DNA from 3 places in the Ancylobacter sp. IITR112 genome. Region 3 is predicted to be linked to each of the others. Evidence: predicted binding sites of a transcription regulator. Region 3 holds the regulator's gene; each other region holds the start of a gene.
What was found. Region 3 encodes LexA, which represses DNA repair genes until DNA is damaged. Its sites were predicted from a motif close to TGTTCNNNNTGTGTTCNG; they were not measured.

Region 1: a site for LexA is predicted at 2,621-2,638, ahead of AAC979_RS18350 (YifB family Mg chelatase-like AAA ATPase). Genes of this name have one in related genera too.
Region 2: a site for LexA is predicted at 2,336-2,353, ahead of ruvC (crossover junction endodeoxyribonuclease RuvC). Genes of this name have one in related genera too.

The regions. Positions count from the first base shown of each region.
Region 1 is NZ_JBGCUS010000001.1:3,853,313-3,857,518, reverse strand. It holds gene fdhF (formate dehydrogenase subunit alpha) at 1-414, opposite strand, end outside; gene AAC979_RS18360 (formate dehydrogenase beta subunit) at 427-1,998, opposite strand; gene AAC979_RS18355 (formate dehydrogenase subunit gamma) at 1,995-2,468, opposite strand; gene AAC979_RS18350 (YifB family Mg chelatase-like AAA ATPase) at 2,720-4,206, shown strand, end outside.
Region 2 is NZ_JBGCUS010000001.1:3,038,164-3,042,369, reverse strand. It holds gene AAC979_RS14510 (YebC/PmpR family DNA-binding transcriptional regulator) at 1-339, shown strand, start outside; gene AAC979_RS14505 (TSUP family transporter) at 352-1,098, opposite strand; gene AAC979_RS14500 (DMT family transporter) at 1,336-2,265, shown strand; gene ruvC (crossover junction endodeoxyribonuclease RuvC) at 2,368-2,919, shown strand; gene ruvA (Holliday junction branch migration protein RuvA) at 2,916-3,533, shown strand; gene AAC979_RS14485 (hypothetical protein) at 3,530-3,979, shown strand; gene ruvB (Holliday junction branch migration DNA helicase RuvB) at 3,976-4,206, shown strand, end outside.
Region 3 is NZ_JBGCUS010000001.1:1,756,051-1,760,256, forward strand. It holds gene glp (gephyrin-like molybdotransferase Glp) at 1-494, shown strand, start outside; gene hpxZ (oxalurate catabolism protein HpxZ) at 551-937, shown strand; gene AAC979_RS08430 (GntR family transcriptional regulator) at 1,022-1,711, shown strand; gene lexA (transcriptional repressor LexA) at 1,871-2,566, shown strand; gene AAC979_RS08440 (ComEC/Rec2 family competence protein) at 2,560-4,206, opposite strand, start outside.

The sequences.
Region 1 (4,206 bases), 2.1 Mb from region 3:
TTCGCGCAGGCCGACCGCGCCGGCCATATCCTGCAGCTCGCAATCGCCATTGGCGGCGCAGGTCAGGCAGTCTAGCGGGTGGTCGGAGATGTAGAGCTCCATCACGCCCTTGCGAAGCTGGGCGAGACGCGGGGTCTGGGTGTGGACCTTGATGCCCGGCGCCACCGGCGTGGTGCAGGAGGCCGGGGTACCGTTGCGGCCCTCGATCTCGATCAGGCAGAGGCGGCAGGAGCCGAACGCCTCCAGCGAATCGGTGGCGCAAAGCTTGGGGATTTGCGTCCCCATCTCCATAGCCGCGCGCATGATGGAGGTGCCTTCCGGCACGGTCACTTCCATCCCGTCGATGGTGAGGGTCACCATCTTGTCGGTCTTCGGAGCCGGCGTACCGTAGTCGATCTCATGGATGAGAGACATGATGCGTCCTCCTCATTCGGCGGCTTCGAGGCGGCGCGGGGGTGCGCCGAATTCCTCGGGGAAATGGTTCAGCGCGCTCAGCACCGGATAGGGGGTAAACCCGCCAAGGGCGCAAAGCGATCCAAGCTTCATGGTCTGGCAGAGGTCGGTGAGCGTGGCGAGATTGGCCTCGACGCGCTCGCCGGCAATGATCTTGTCCATCAGTTCGACGCCGCGCGTCGAGCCGATGCGGCAGGGCGTGCACTTGCCGCAGCTTTCCACGGAGCAGAACTCCATGGCGAAGCGCGCCATCTTGGCGAGGTCGGCGCTCTCATCGAACACGACGATGCCGCCATGGCCGATCAGCGCGTCCTTGGCCGCGAAAGCCTCGTAGTCGAAGGGCAGGTCGAACTGCCAGGTCGGCACATAGGCGCCGAGCGGGCCGCCGACCTGCGCGGCCTTCACCGGCTTGCCGGTGGCGGTGCCGCCGCCAATGTCGTTGATCAGCTCGCCCAGCGTGATGCCGAAGGCGGTTTCGAACAAGCCGCCGAACTTCACATTGCCGGCGATCTGGATCGGCATCGTGCCGCGCGAGCGACCCATGCCGAAATTGGCGTAGAACTCGCCGCCATCGGCCAGGATATGCGGCACGGCGGTGAGCGAGAGCACGTTGTTGATGACGGTCGGCTTCTGGAACAGGCCCTTATGCGCCGGCAGCGGCGGCTTCGCGCGCACCGTGCCGCGCTTGCCTTCCAGACTGTCGAGCAGGGCTGTTTCCTCGCCGCACACATAGGCGCCGGCGCCCATGCGCACTTCCATGTCGAAGCTGTAGGCCGAGCCGGCGATGTTGACGCCGAGCATGCCGTGGGCGCGCGCCACCTCGATCGCCTTCTCCATCGCCCAGATGGCGTGGGGATATTCGGAACGGGTGTAGACATAGCCCTTGGTGGCGCCCACCGCGATGCCGGCGATGGTCATGCCCTCGATCAGCTCGAACGGGTCGCCTTCCATGATCATGCGGTCGGCGAAGGTGCCGCTATCGCCTTCGTCGGCATTGCAGACGATATATTTGCGGTCGGCCTTGGCGTCGGCCACCGTCTTCCACTTGATGGCGGTCGGGAAGCCGGCGCCGCCACGGCCGCGCAGGCCGGACTTCTTCACTTCCTCGATGATCTCGGCCGGCCCGAGCTGCAGCGCGCGCTCCAGCCCCTTATAGCCGCCATGAGCGCGGTAATCGGCATAGGAGGCCGGGTCGATGATACCGCAGCGGGCGAAGGTGAGGCGGGTCTGCTTGGCGAGGAAGGGGTGCTCCTCCGGCTTGCCGATGCGCAGCGCATGCGCGCCGCCGGTGAGGAAGCCCGCCGCGAACAGGCCGTCGACATCGCCGGCCTCGACCGGGCCATAGGCGATGCGGCCCTCGTCGGTGACGACCTCGATCATCGGCTCCAGCCACAGCATGCCGCGCGAACCGTTGCGCACGATCTCGATCGGCTGCTTACGGGTCAGGGCAGCGGCGGCGATCGCCTCGGCCACCTCGTCGGCGCCGCAGGCGATGGCGCAGGCATCCTTGGGAACGTAGATGCGGACAGTCCCGGTGGCGCTCACGACTGGGCCTCCTCGATCAGGGCGTCGAGCCGGCGCTCATTGAGCCGCGCGACGATGCGACCATCCAGCATGGCGGAAGGAGCGGTGGCGCACAGGCCGAGGCAATAGATCGGCTCGACAGTGACGCGCCCGTCCGCCGTGGTCTCGCCGAGCTTGCAGCCGAGCCGGTGTTCAGCGTGTTCGGCCAGCGCATCGCCGCCCGCCGCCTGGCAGGCCTCGGCGCGGCAGAGCTTCAGCACATGGCGGCCGGCCGGCTCGTGGCGGAAATCATGATAGAAGGTCACCACCCCGTGCACCTCGGCGCGCGAGACGTTGAGCTTTTCGGCCAGCATGGGCACGACGGCGTCGGGAACGTGGCCGAACGTCTCCTGCACCGCGTGGAGCATCGGCATTAGCGGGCCTTCAAGATGAGAGAACTCATCAATGACCGCGCGGGCGCGCTCGTCGCTCCAGGGCTCGTAATGCGGCATTTCTCCCGTAGCCTTCTTTTAGAATTTTCCAAAGGTAAGGATGGTACGGGGCGAAACCCAAATCAATGCAGGTGTTCCGTGCCACGATAGAATTTCTCTATCACCAATCTGGCGCATCGGCGCCCCGACCTTTCGGCGGGGTTCCCGCCGTTTGTTCCCTACTTGTTCTTGACCTGCGTACCTGAGGCCGTATTCTGCCACCAGCGGGTGCGGAAAGCCGCGCCGCAACGAACCCCGGCGGGGAGGGCGCGATGGTCCAGCGTGTGGCGACGGTGGCGTTCGAGGGGGTCGAGACCCGCCCGGTCGATGTTCAAGTTCAGGTGAGCCCGGGCCTGCCGGCCTTCAATCTCGTCGGCCTCGCCGACAAGGCGGTCACCGAAGCGAAGGAGCGGGTGCGCGCCGCCCTCACCGCCTCCGGCCTTGCGCTTCCCGCCCGCCGCATCACCGTCAACCTCGCCCCGGCCGACCTGCCGAAGGAAGGCAGCCATTACGACCTGCCCATCGCCCTCGGGCTGATGGCGGCGATTGGCGCCATCGGCCCGGACGCGCTCGACGGCTTCACCGTGGTCGGGGAACTCGCGCTCGACGGGCGCATCGCCGCCGTGTCCGGCGTGCTGCCGGCGGCCATCGGCGCCAATGCGCGCAGCCACGGCCTCATCTGCCCGGAAGCCTGCGGGCCGGAGGCGGCCTGGGCGAGCCCGGACATGGCGGTGCTGGCGCCGCACTCGCTGATCCAGCTCGTCAACCATTTCGCCGGCCGTCAATTGCTCTCCCGCCCGGAGCCCCGGCTGGAGGCGGGGACGGCGCAATTGCCTGATCTCGCCGATGTGAAGGGGCAGGAGACCGCCCGTCGGGCGTTGGAGATCGCCGCCGCCGGCCGTCACAACCTGCTGCTCAGCGGCCCCCCCGGCGCCGGCAAGTCGATGCTGGCGCAGCGCCTGCCCTCGCTGCTGCCGCCCCTCACCCCTTCCGAGCTGCTGGAAGTGTCGATGGTTGCCTCGGTGGCCGGCACGCTGCAGGGCGGGGCGCTGACCAGCCGGCGCCCGTTCCGCGCCCCGCATCATTCCGCCAGCATGGCGGCGATGGTGGGCGGCGGCATGCGCGCGCGGCCGGGCGAGGTGTCGCTGGCGCATAATGGCGTGCTGTTCCTCGACGAATTGCCGGAATTCACCCCCGCCGTGCTCGATTCGCTGCGCCAGCCGCTGGAGACGGGCGAGGCGGTCATCGCCCGTGCCAATCACCGCATTTCCTACCCCGCCCGCTTCCAGCTCATCGCGGCGATGAATCCGTGCCGCTGCGGCCGGGCCGGCGAGCCGGGGCAGAGCTGCCGGCGCGGGCCGCGCTGCGCGGCGGAATATCAGGCGCGGCTGTCCGGCCCGTTTCTCGACCGCGTCGACCTCCATCTCGACGTGCCGGCGGTGGCGGCGGTCGATCTCGTCCGCCCCGGCCCGTCGGAACCCAGCGCCGTTGTGGCGCGGCGGGTGGCGCAGGCACGCCTACTGCAGCGCGAGCGTTTCCTCGCCCTCGGCCGGCCCGATCTGTTCACCAATGCCGAGGCCACGGGCCCGATCCTGGAAGAGATCGCCACCCCCGACGCCGCCGGCACCGCGCTGCTGGCGGATGCGGCGCGGCTGATGCGGCTCTCCGCTCGCGGCTATCACCGCGTGCTGCGTGTGGGGCGCACGCTCGCCGATCTCGCCGGGGCCGAGACGGTGGGCCGGGCCCATCTGGCGGAAGC
Region 2 (4,206 bases), 1.3 Mb from region 3:
GGCACGGTGGAGTTCGACGCCGCCAAGGCTTCGGCCGACGATATGCTGGAAGCCGCCATCGAGGCGGGCGCGGACGACGTGACCTCGGACGAGAACGGCCATGAGGTCGTGTGCTCTGTGGAGAATCTGCACGAGGTCGCCCGCGCGCTGGAGGCCAAATTCGGCGAGCCGCGCAAGTCCGGCCTCGTCTGGCGGCCGCAGAACACGGTGGCAGTGGACGATGAAGTGGCGGAAAAGTTGATGCGCCTCGTCGACAACCTCAACGACAATGACGACGTGCAGAACGTCTATGCCAATTTCGAGCTCTCCGACGCCTTCATGGCGAAGATGGGCGGCTGAGCGGCGCGCCGCTCACCGCCCGATCAGCGGGTCGAACAGCGGCAGGCTGATGAGGGCGGCGAGGGCGATCACCCAATAGGCGGCGACGCGGTAGTGCCGGTCGGACGCGCCACGGAAGGCACGCGCGCCCATGAAGAGCCCGGCGGCATAGGCGGGCCCGAGAAACAGGGTGAGGCGACCGACCTCGGCGGTGAACAGGCCGCCGAGCGCATAGGAACTGCCGGTCGCCAGCGTCACCAACGCGAAGAAGCCGAACAGATTCGCCCGCACCAGCGCCGCGGGCTGGCCGCTGCCAAGCCAATAAACCACAACGGCGGGACCGGACATCTGCGCCGCGCCGCCGCAGAAACCGGCGACGGCGCCGACACCCAGCGTCGCCGGCAATGTGTGCCGGCCCGTATGGCGCCAGCCGGACGCCAGCAGGCCGAGCAGCCCGAGGCCGAGACCGGCGAGCGCCCAGCGCAGCGCCAGCGGGTCGGTGTGCTGCAGTACCCAGACCCCGGCGGGCACCGCCACCACCGCCCCAACGGCCAGCGGCGCGACCTGCCGCCAGATGCAGGCGCGCAGCGCCGGCAGGACGAAGGGCAGCGTCATCAACGTGTCGATGACGAGAAGCGAGGGGGCGGCGACGCGCGGACCATAGGCGGCGCTGACCAGTGGCACGAAGATCAGCGCCCCGCCAAAGCCGGAAAAGCCGCGCGTGACGCCGGCGATAAGCGCGGTGAGAAAGGCCCAGGCCAGGGCGGGATCAACGACCATATACCAACCGGGGACGGCGCACGCCGCCGTGGCCTGCGTCCGTAGAGCTAGACCCGTGCCGGGATGCCGTCAACACGACCCGCGATCGAAGGAGCCCATCCATCGGATTTCGCGAACGTGGCTATTCGCAAAACGCATTTGTGCCGACGGGTCGCGCACGCCACATTCCCCCCAACACGTCGCCCGCCATTCCGGGCACCCCTTTTCGCGCGCCTGTGCGGCGCGGGAGCCCTGCTCATGACCAAGTCCGCTTCTGCGTTGATGCCGGCTAGCGCGGCCGAACTCTCATTGTCCGACCGCCTCGTCGGCGCCGGCTGCGCGCTGCTCGCCATCGCCATCTGGGGCGGCTGGATCGTTTCCACCCGCCATGCCGTGCACGGGCATCTGCCGCCGGCGACCATTGGATGGCTGCGCTTCATCGTGCCGGCGGTGGTGCTCGCCCCCGCCTGGTGGCGCGTCGGCCTGTGGCCGAAGACGGCATGGCGACCTTTCCTGTTGTGCTTTCTCGGCGCCGGAGCCTTCTTCTTTCTCGATGTCGCCACCGCCATGCGCTTCGTGCCGGCGGCGGATGTCGGTCCGCTGCTGCCCGGCACCATGCCGCTGATCGTTGCCGCCATCTCGGTGCTGGTGTTCCGCGAGCGGCTGGGCACGGCGCGGGCGATCGGCTTCGCCGCCATCGCGCTCGGCGTGCTGACACTCGGCGGAAGGGGGCTGCTCTACCCGCAGGACGGCGCCTGGCGCGGCCATGCGCTGCTGCTGGCCGGGGCGACGATGTGGGCCGGCTACACGCTGGCCTTCCGCCGCACCGGGCTGAAGGCGACGGAGACGGTGGGTTTGATCGGCTTGTGGTCGACGGTTGTGCTCACGCCTTACGGCCTCCCCGGTGTGATCGACGCGGTCCACAGCGGCTATGGCCGGGAAATCCTCTTCCAGCTTCTCATCCAGGGCCTGCTGTCGGGTGTCGTCGCGCTGGTTGCTTTCGGCATCGCCATTGAGCGGCTGGGCTCCTCGCGCGCCGCCGCCTTCACCGGGCTGGTGCCGGCGCTGGCGGCGCTGATCGCCGTGCCGGTTCTGGGCGAGCATCCCGACACGGCGGCAATCATCGGCGTGGTGGCGACCGGGGTGGGGGTAACGCTGGCGAGCGGCGCCTTTACCGGCGGGCGCTGATGCCGTGCGCGTTAACCGCGCGTTCACCATGACCGGTCTTGGCTCTCGCCTGTGGGGTGCGGCCCCTAGGCGTTCGTCCTTTGTTCGGGTACGCCCTAGGGCATGGTGCCGTCGCCGATTCGCATTCTCGGGCTCGATCCGGGCCTCCGCCGCACCGGCTGGGGGGTGATCGAGGCTGCCGGCACGCGGCTGAGCTTCATCGCCTGCGGCACAGTAATGCCGCCGGACGAGGGAAGTCTCGCCGAGCGATTGGCCTGCCTGCACACCGGACTGATGCAGGTGCTGCGCGCCTACGCCCCCGATGAGGCGGCGGTGGAGGAAACCTTCGTCAACGTCAACCCGGCCTCGACGCTCAAGCTCGGCCAGGCGCGCGGCGTGGTGATGCTGACCCCGGCGCTGGCCGGTGTGCCGGTGTCCGAATATGCAGCGCTGCTGGTGAAGAAGACCGTGGTCGGCGCCGGCCGGGCGGAGAAGGCGCAGATCCGGCTGATGATGAAAATCCTGCTGCCGCAGGCCGATTTCACCACCGACGACGCGGCGGACGCGCTTGCGGTGGCGGTGACGCACGCGCAGCATCGGGGCATGGCGGCGATGAAGGCGCAAATGGCGGCAAAAGTGCCGCCGAAGCTCACGGCAAAGGCGGCGGCACGATGATCGGCAAGCTCAAGGGCCTCGTCGACTTCTATGGCGACGACCATGTGATCCTCGATGTGCAAGGCGTGGGCTATCTCGTCCACTGCTCCGGCCGCACGCTGCAGGCACTGCCCAAGGTCGGCGAGGCGGCGGTGCTGTTCATCGAAACCTTCGTGCGCGAAGACATGATCCGGCTTTACGGCTTCGCCACGCCGGCGGAAAAAAGCTGGTTCCTGCTGCTGCAGAATGTGCAGGGCGTCGGCTCCAAGGTGGCGCTCAACGTGCTCTCGACGCTTTCCCCGGCCGAACTCGCCAATGCAGTGGCGCTCGGTGACAAGGTGATGGTGGCGCGCGCCAATGGCGTCGGCCCCAAAGTGGCGGCGCGCATCGTCGCGGAACTGAAGGACAAGGCACCGGGCTTTGCCAGCGTCGATCCGGCGGTGGCGGGCCTCGCCGCGCAGATCGAGGACCGGCAGGCGCCTGCGCCGGTGGCGGATGCTGTGTCGGCGCTGGTTAATCTGGGCTACGCGCAGGTCCAGGCGAGCGCGGCTGTCGCCGCCGCGCTGCGCGAGGCCGGCGAGGGCGCCGATACGGCCCGGCTGATTCGCCTCGGGCTGAAGGAACTGGCGCGATGATGCTGCGCTTCACCAGCGCCTCCCGTGGACGCGGGGCGGGGCAGCCGCGGCCCTGGCCGTGGCAGGCGCGCATTCCGGCGATGATCTTCGCCTATGGCGGGGCCATTCTCGCCGTTCTCACCATCGAGCGGCTGATGCATAGCGCGGCTTCCGCGACCTATGCGGCGATCGCGGTGGTGCCGGGCGGAGTGGTCGCAGGCGTCTGCGCCTTCGCGCTCTCCTTCCGGCCGCGCGCGCCGCTGTTCGTGCTGGCGGCCGCTGTGGTGGTGGCGCTGCTGCCGCTCGCCGTCATCGTGCTGTCCTATGATTTTCGCGAGTTCCGCCCGCTGGTCGAGCAGCGCGCCCTGCTGCTGGCGCCCATTCTCGCCGCCTCTGTGGCCCTCGCCACCGGCGTGCTGATCGCCGGCGGGGTGTTTCCTCCGCGCGAGCGGGAGACAGGGCGATGAACGCAAAGCGCCTCGTTGCCCCCGACAAGCGCGAGGAAGATCTCGCCGAGGCGTCGCTGCGGCCGCAGAACCTCGCCGAGTTCGTCGGGCAGGAGCAGGCGCGGGCCAATCTCGACATCTTCATCAAGGCCGCCAAGGCGCGCGGCGAGGCGCTGGACCATGTGCTGTTCGTCGGCCCGCCGGGGCTGGGTAAGACCACGCTGGCGCAAATCGTGGCGCGCGAACTC
Region 3 (4,206 bases):
TCGACGTGCTGGTGACAACGGGCGGCGCTTCGGTCGGCGACCACGACCTCATCGCGCCGGCGCTCACCGCCGAGGGCATCGCCCTCGCCGTGCACAAGATCGCGCTGCGGCCCGGCAAGCCGCTGATGTTCGGCCGAGGCGCGCAGACGCAGGTGCTCGGCCTGCCGGGCAACCCGGTCTCGGCGCATGTGTGCGCGCTGCTGTTCCTGGTTCCGCTGATCAAGGCCCTGCAAGGACTGCCGGTGCCGGCCCATCCCGCGCTTGAGCCCGCTCGGCTCGCCAGCGACGTGTCGGCGAATGAGCAGCGCATGGATTTCCAGCGCGCCGAAATCGTCGGCGACGCCGAGGGGCTGCCGCTGGTGCGGGCGCTGCCGGTGCAGGACAGTTCCATGCTGCGCCAGCTCGCCCGCGCCGATGCTCTCCTTGTTCGCCGCCCGCATGCTCCGGCCGCCAAGGCTGGCGAGATGTGCGAGATTCTGCGGCTGGAGGATTGACGCCGCCCCGTCGCGCCTGTGTGCTCGGCCACGAACGGTTGAAATGAGGGGCGGCCATGGAGATCAATCTTCCGGAGGTGCTGGCGGAGGTCCGCACGGCCTTCGAGCGTTACGAGCGCGCGCTGGTCGAAAACGACCTCGCTGAGCTCGACGCGCTGTTCTGGGATGATGCACGCACCATCCGCTATGGCGGCGGCGAGAACCTTTACGGTATCGAAGCGATCCGCGCCTTCCGCGCTGCGCGCCCGCCGACGGGCCTCGCGCGCACGCTGGAAGGCACCGTCATCACCACCTATGGCCGCGACATGGCGGTCGCCTCCACACTGTTCCGGCGGCCTGCGACCCCGGGTCGGGTAGGTCGCCAGATGCAGACCTGGCGGCGCCTGCCGGAAGGCTGGAAGGTCGTCGCCGCCCATGTAAGTGTCATCGACGAGCCTGTGTGAACTCTTGGTGACGCCGAGCCGCAGGGATATGGATGAGCACGGCTCTCCGGCATGCGGGCGGCCGAATGGGTTTTCTGTGCGCTCATGACCGTGCTGCCTCTCCGCCTCCCGCCCGATCCTTCAGCCCGCACCGGCCGGAAAACGCGCGCCGAGGAGCTGCGCATGCAACTGGCCGACGAGATCACCCGCGGAACGCTGCCGCCGGGGGCCTCGCTTGACGAGACGGCGCTCGCTGCCCGCTTCGGTGTATCGCGCACCCCGGTCCGCGAAGCGCTGCGCGAACTGGTCGCCTCCGGTCTGGTCGACGCCCGCCCGCATCGCGGCGCCGTGGTGGCGCGCCCCAGCGTCGCCCGGCTGCAGAACATGTTCGAGGTGATGGCCGAACTGGAAGCGCTTTGCGCGGGACTGTGCGCCTTGAAGATGACGCCGCCCGAGCGCCAGCAATTGGAGCGATTGCACGCCGACATGGGGGAATTGATGCGGCTGGGCGATTTTGCCGCCTATCGAGAGGCCAATGAACAGTTCCACACCTCGATTTATGCCGGCAGCCATAATGACTACCTTATCGAACTGACGCTCGGCACACGGCGCCGGCTTTCGCCCTTCCGCCGCGCCCAGTTCCGGGCCTTGGGGCGTCTCGCCCTCTCCCATGCCGAGCATGACCGGGTGGTGACCGCCATCCAGCGCGGCGACCGCGATGGCGCCGGCGGCGCCATGCGTGACCACATCGCGATCGTCCACGACGCCTATGAGCAGTACGCCCAGACGCTGTGACACGCGCGGGCATGGGCCAGGATCAAGCCGCAATTGCCAAAACAGGCCCGCGTCGCCGTTTAATCTCTCTTTACCCATTGTAGAACACAATAGGAACGGCTAGTCTTTGTTCGTGATTTGTTTCGTACCGGCGCCGGCCCGGCAGACGGGGTTCTCTCGATGCTCACCCGCAAACAGCATGAGCTGCTTCTGTTCATCAATGAACGCCTCCAGCGCGATGGCGTGCCCCCATCCTTTGAGGAGATGAAAGAGGCGCTGGACCTGCGCTCCAAGTCAGGGATTCACCGGCTGATCACCGCGCTGGAAGAGCGCGGCTTCATCCGCCGCCTGCCGAACCGGGCAAGGGCGCTGGAGGTTGTGCGCCTGCCGGAGGACACCCAGCCCCCGAGGCTGGCCCGCACCTTTTCGCCCAATGTCATCGAAGGCAGTCTCGGCAAGGTGCGGCCGGTATCGGACGAGGATTCCGAGCGCCGCGTGGTGCCGATCCCGGTCATGGGCCGGATCGCCGCCGGCACGCCGATCTCCGCGATCCAGTCGCGCGACCACACGATCAGCATGCCGCCGGAAATGCTGTCGGGTGGCGAGCATTTCGCGTTGGAAGTGCGCGGCGATTCGATGGTCGAAGCAGGCATTCTCGACGGCGACCTGGCACTGATCCGCAAATGCGACGCCGCCAGCACGGGCGAGATTGTCGTCGCGCTGATCGACGATGAGGAAGCCACGCTGAAGCGCCTGCGCCGCAAGGGCGCCTCGATCGCGCTGGAGGCGGCAAACCCGGCCTATGAGACGCGCATTTTCGGTCCGGATCGGGTGCGTATCCAAGGCAAGCTGGTCGGGCTTTTCCGCCGCTATTGAGGGTCGTCCCCGGGTGCTGCAGTCTCCGGGTCGAAGGCAGGCACGCGCTCGCTGACGTCAGAAGGGACCGGGAGACCCGTCGGTGACCCCGCAAACGTCCCAAGCGGCGAGGAGATGGTGCGGCCTGTATCGTCCCGACCGCCCGCCCCGGGTGTCGCGCCCCGTCGCGAGAGTGGCGATGGCGATGGCGGAGGCACGGCGGCGGGCTCCCATGGCCGTGTGCCCGGTGACCGGCGCGCCGTTATCAGGGCAAGGCTTCCATCCTGCCGCAGCGTGCCGGCGACGGCGCCGGGAGACATGCGCGCGTCGCGGTAGATGATTGTCGCCGGGCAGTCGAGCGGCGGTGCGAAAGGCGTCACCAGCACGGCAGCCAAGCGACAATCATCCTCCAGCGACTCCCGGTCACGGGACAGAGCCACCAGCCGCCCGTCCGGCAGAGGCAGCGTGCAGCCGAGCGGATCGCAGGCCGCGGCGGTTGTCAGGTCCCGGCTGCCGAAGCGCGATCTCGCCCCATCCGCGCCCAGCCATTGCTCCACCGCGAAGCGCCGGTCGACCCCGCGGTCACGGTCGCCCATGAAGGCGAGGACTCCGTCGCGGCCACGCACCGCCACGGTCCGTGCCTCGGCATCGACAAAGAGATCGGGCCGCGGCGCCATGGACGCGATGGCGAGGCCGGCAAGCGCAAGTACCGGCGCCAGCGCGACCAGCCGGGTGCGGGCGAGGCAGAGCACCACGAGTGCGAGGCTGATGACGATGAGGCTGGCGGCCGGCATCGCCGGCACGCCGCGATCCGCGCCGGGCAGCGCGGCGACCAGATCGGAGATGTCGCGCATGCGGGCAAGGCCCCACCCCATCAGCCGCCAGGCCGGATCGTCCCAACCGAACGGCATCAGCACCGCCCCGGCAAGCCCGGCGGGCATGACGATGAACGAGACCACCGGCATGGCGCCAAGATTGGCCAGCAGACTGAGCGGGGCGAGGCGTTGGAAGTGGTAAGCGGCATAGGGCGCTGTCGCAAGCCCCGCCGCCAGCGAGGCCAGCACCAGCCCGGCGATATAGCGCCCCGGCACGCTGAGCCAGCGGCCCGCCTTGGCCGGCGCAAGCGTGAAGAGAAAGCCGAAGCGCTCATAGGCCGCGACGAGCCCCAGCGTGGCCGCGAAGGACATTTGCGCCCCTGGGTCGAGCACCGCGCGGGGCGAGAGGATGAGCAGGCCCAGCGCCGCCACGGCGAGCGTCCGCAGCGTCAGCGCCGGGCGGCCGAGCACGATTCCCGCCAGCACGAGCAGCGTCATCACATAGGCGCGCTGGGTCGCCACCTCGGCGCCGGACAGCAGAAGATAGAAACTCGCCGACGCCATGGCCGGCAGCGCTGCCCAGGCCTTGATGGGTCGATAAAGTGCCAGTTCCGGCAGCAGAGCCAGCAGCGCGCGGGCGAGGAAGAACACGGTGCTGGCGACCAGCGCCATGTGCAAACCCGAAATGGACAGCACATGCGACAGGCCGGAGACGCGCATGCTCTCCTCAATCGCCTCCGGCACCGTGTCGCGCAGGCCGGTCACCAGCGCCACGGCCACCCCACCCTCTTCCCCGGGCAGCGCCGCGCGGATGCGGGCGGCGATGGCCCGGCGCGTGCGATCGAG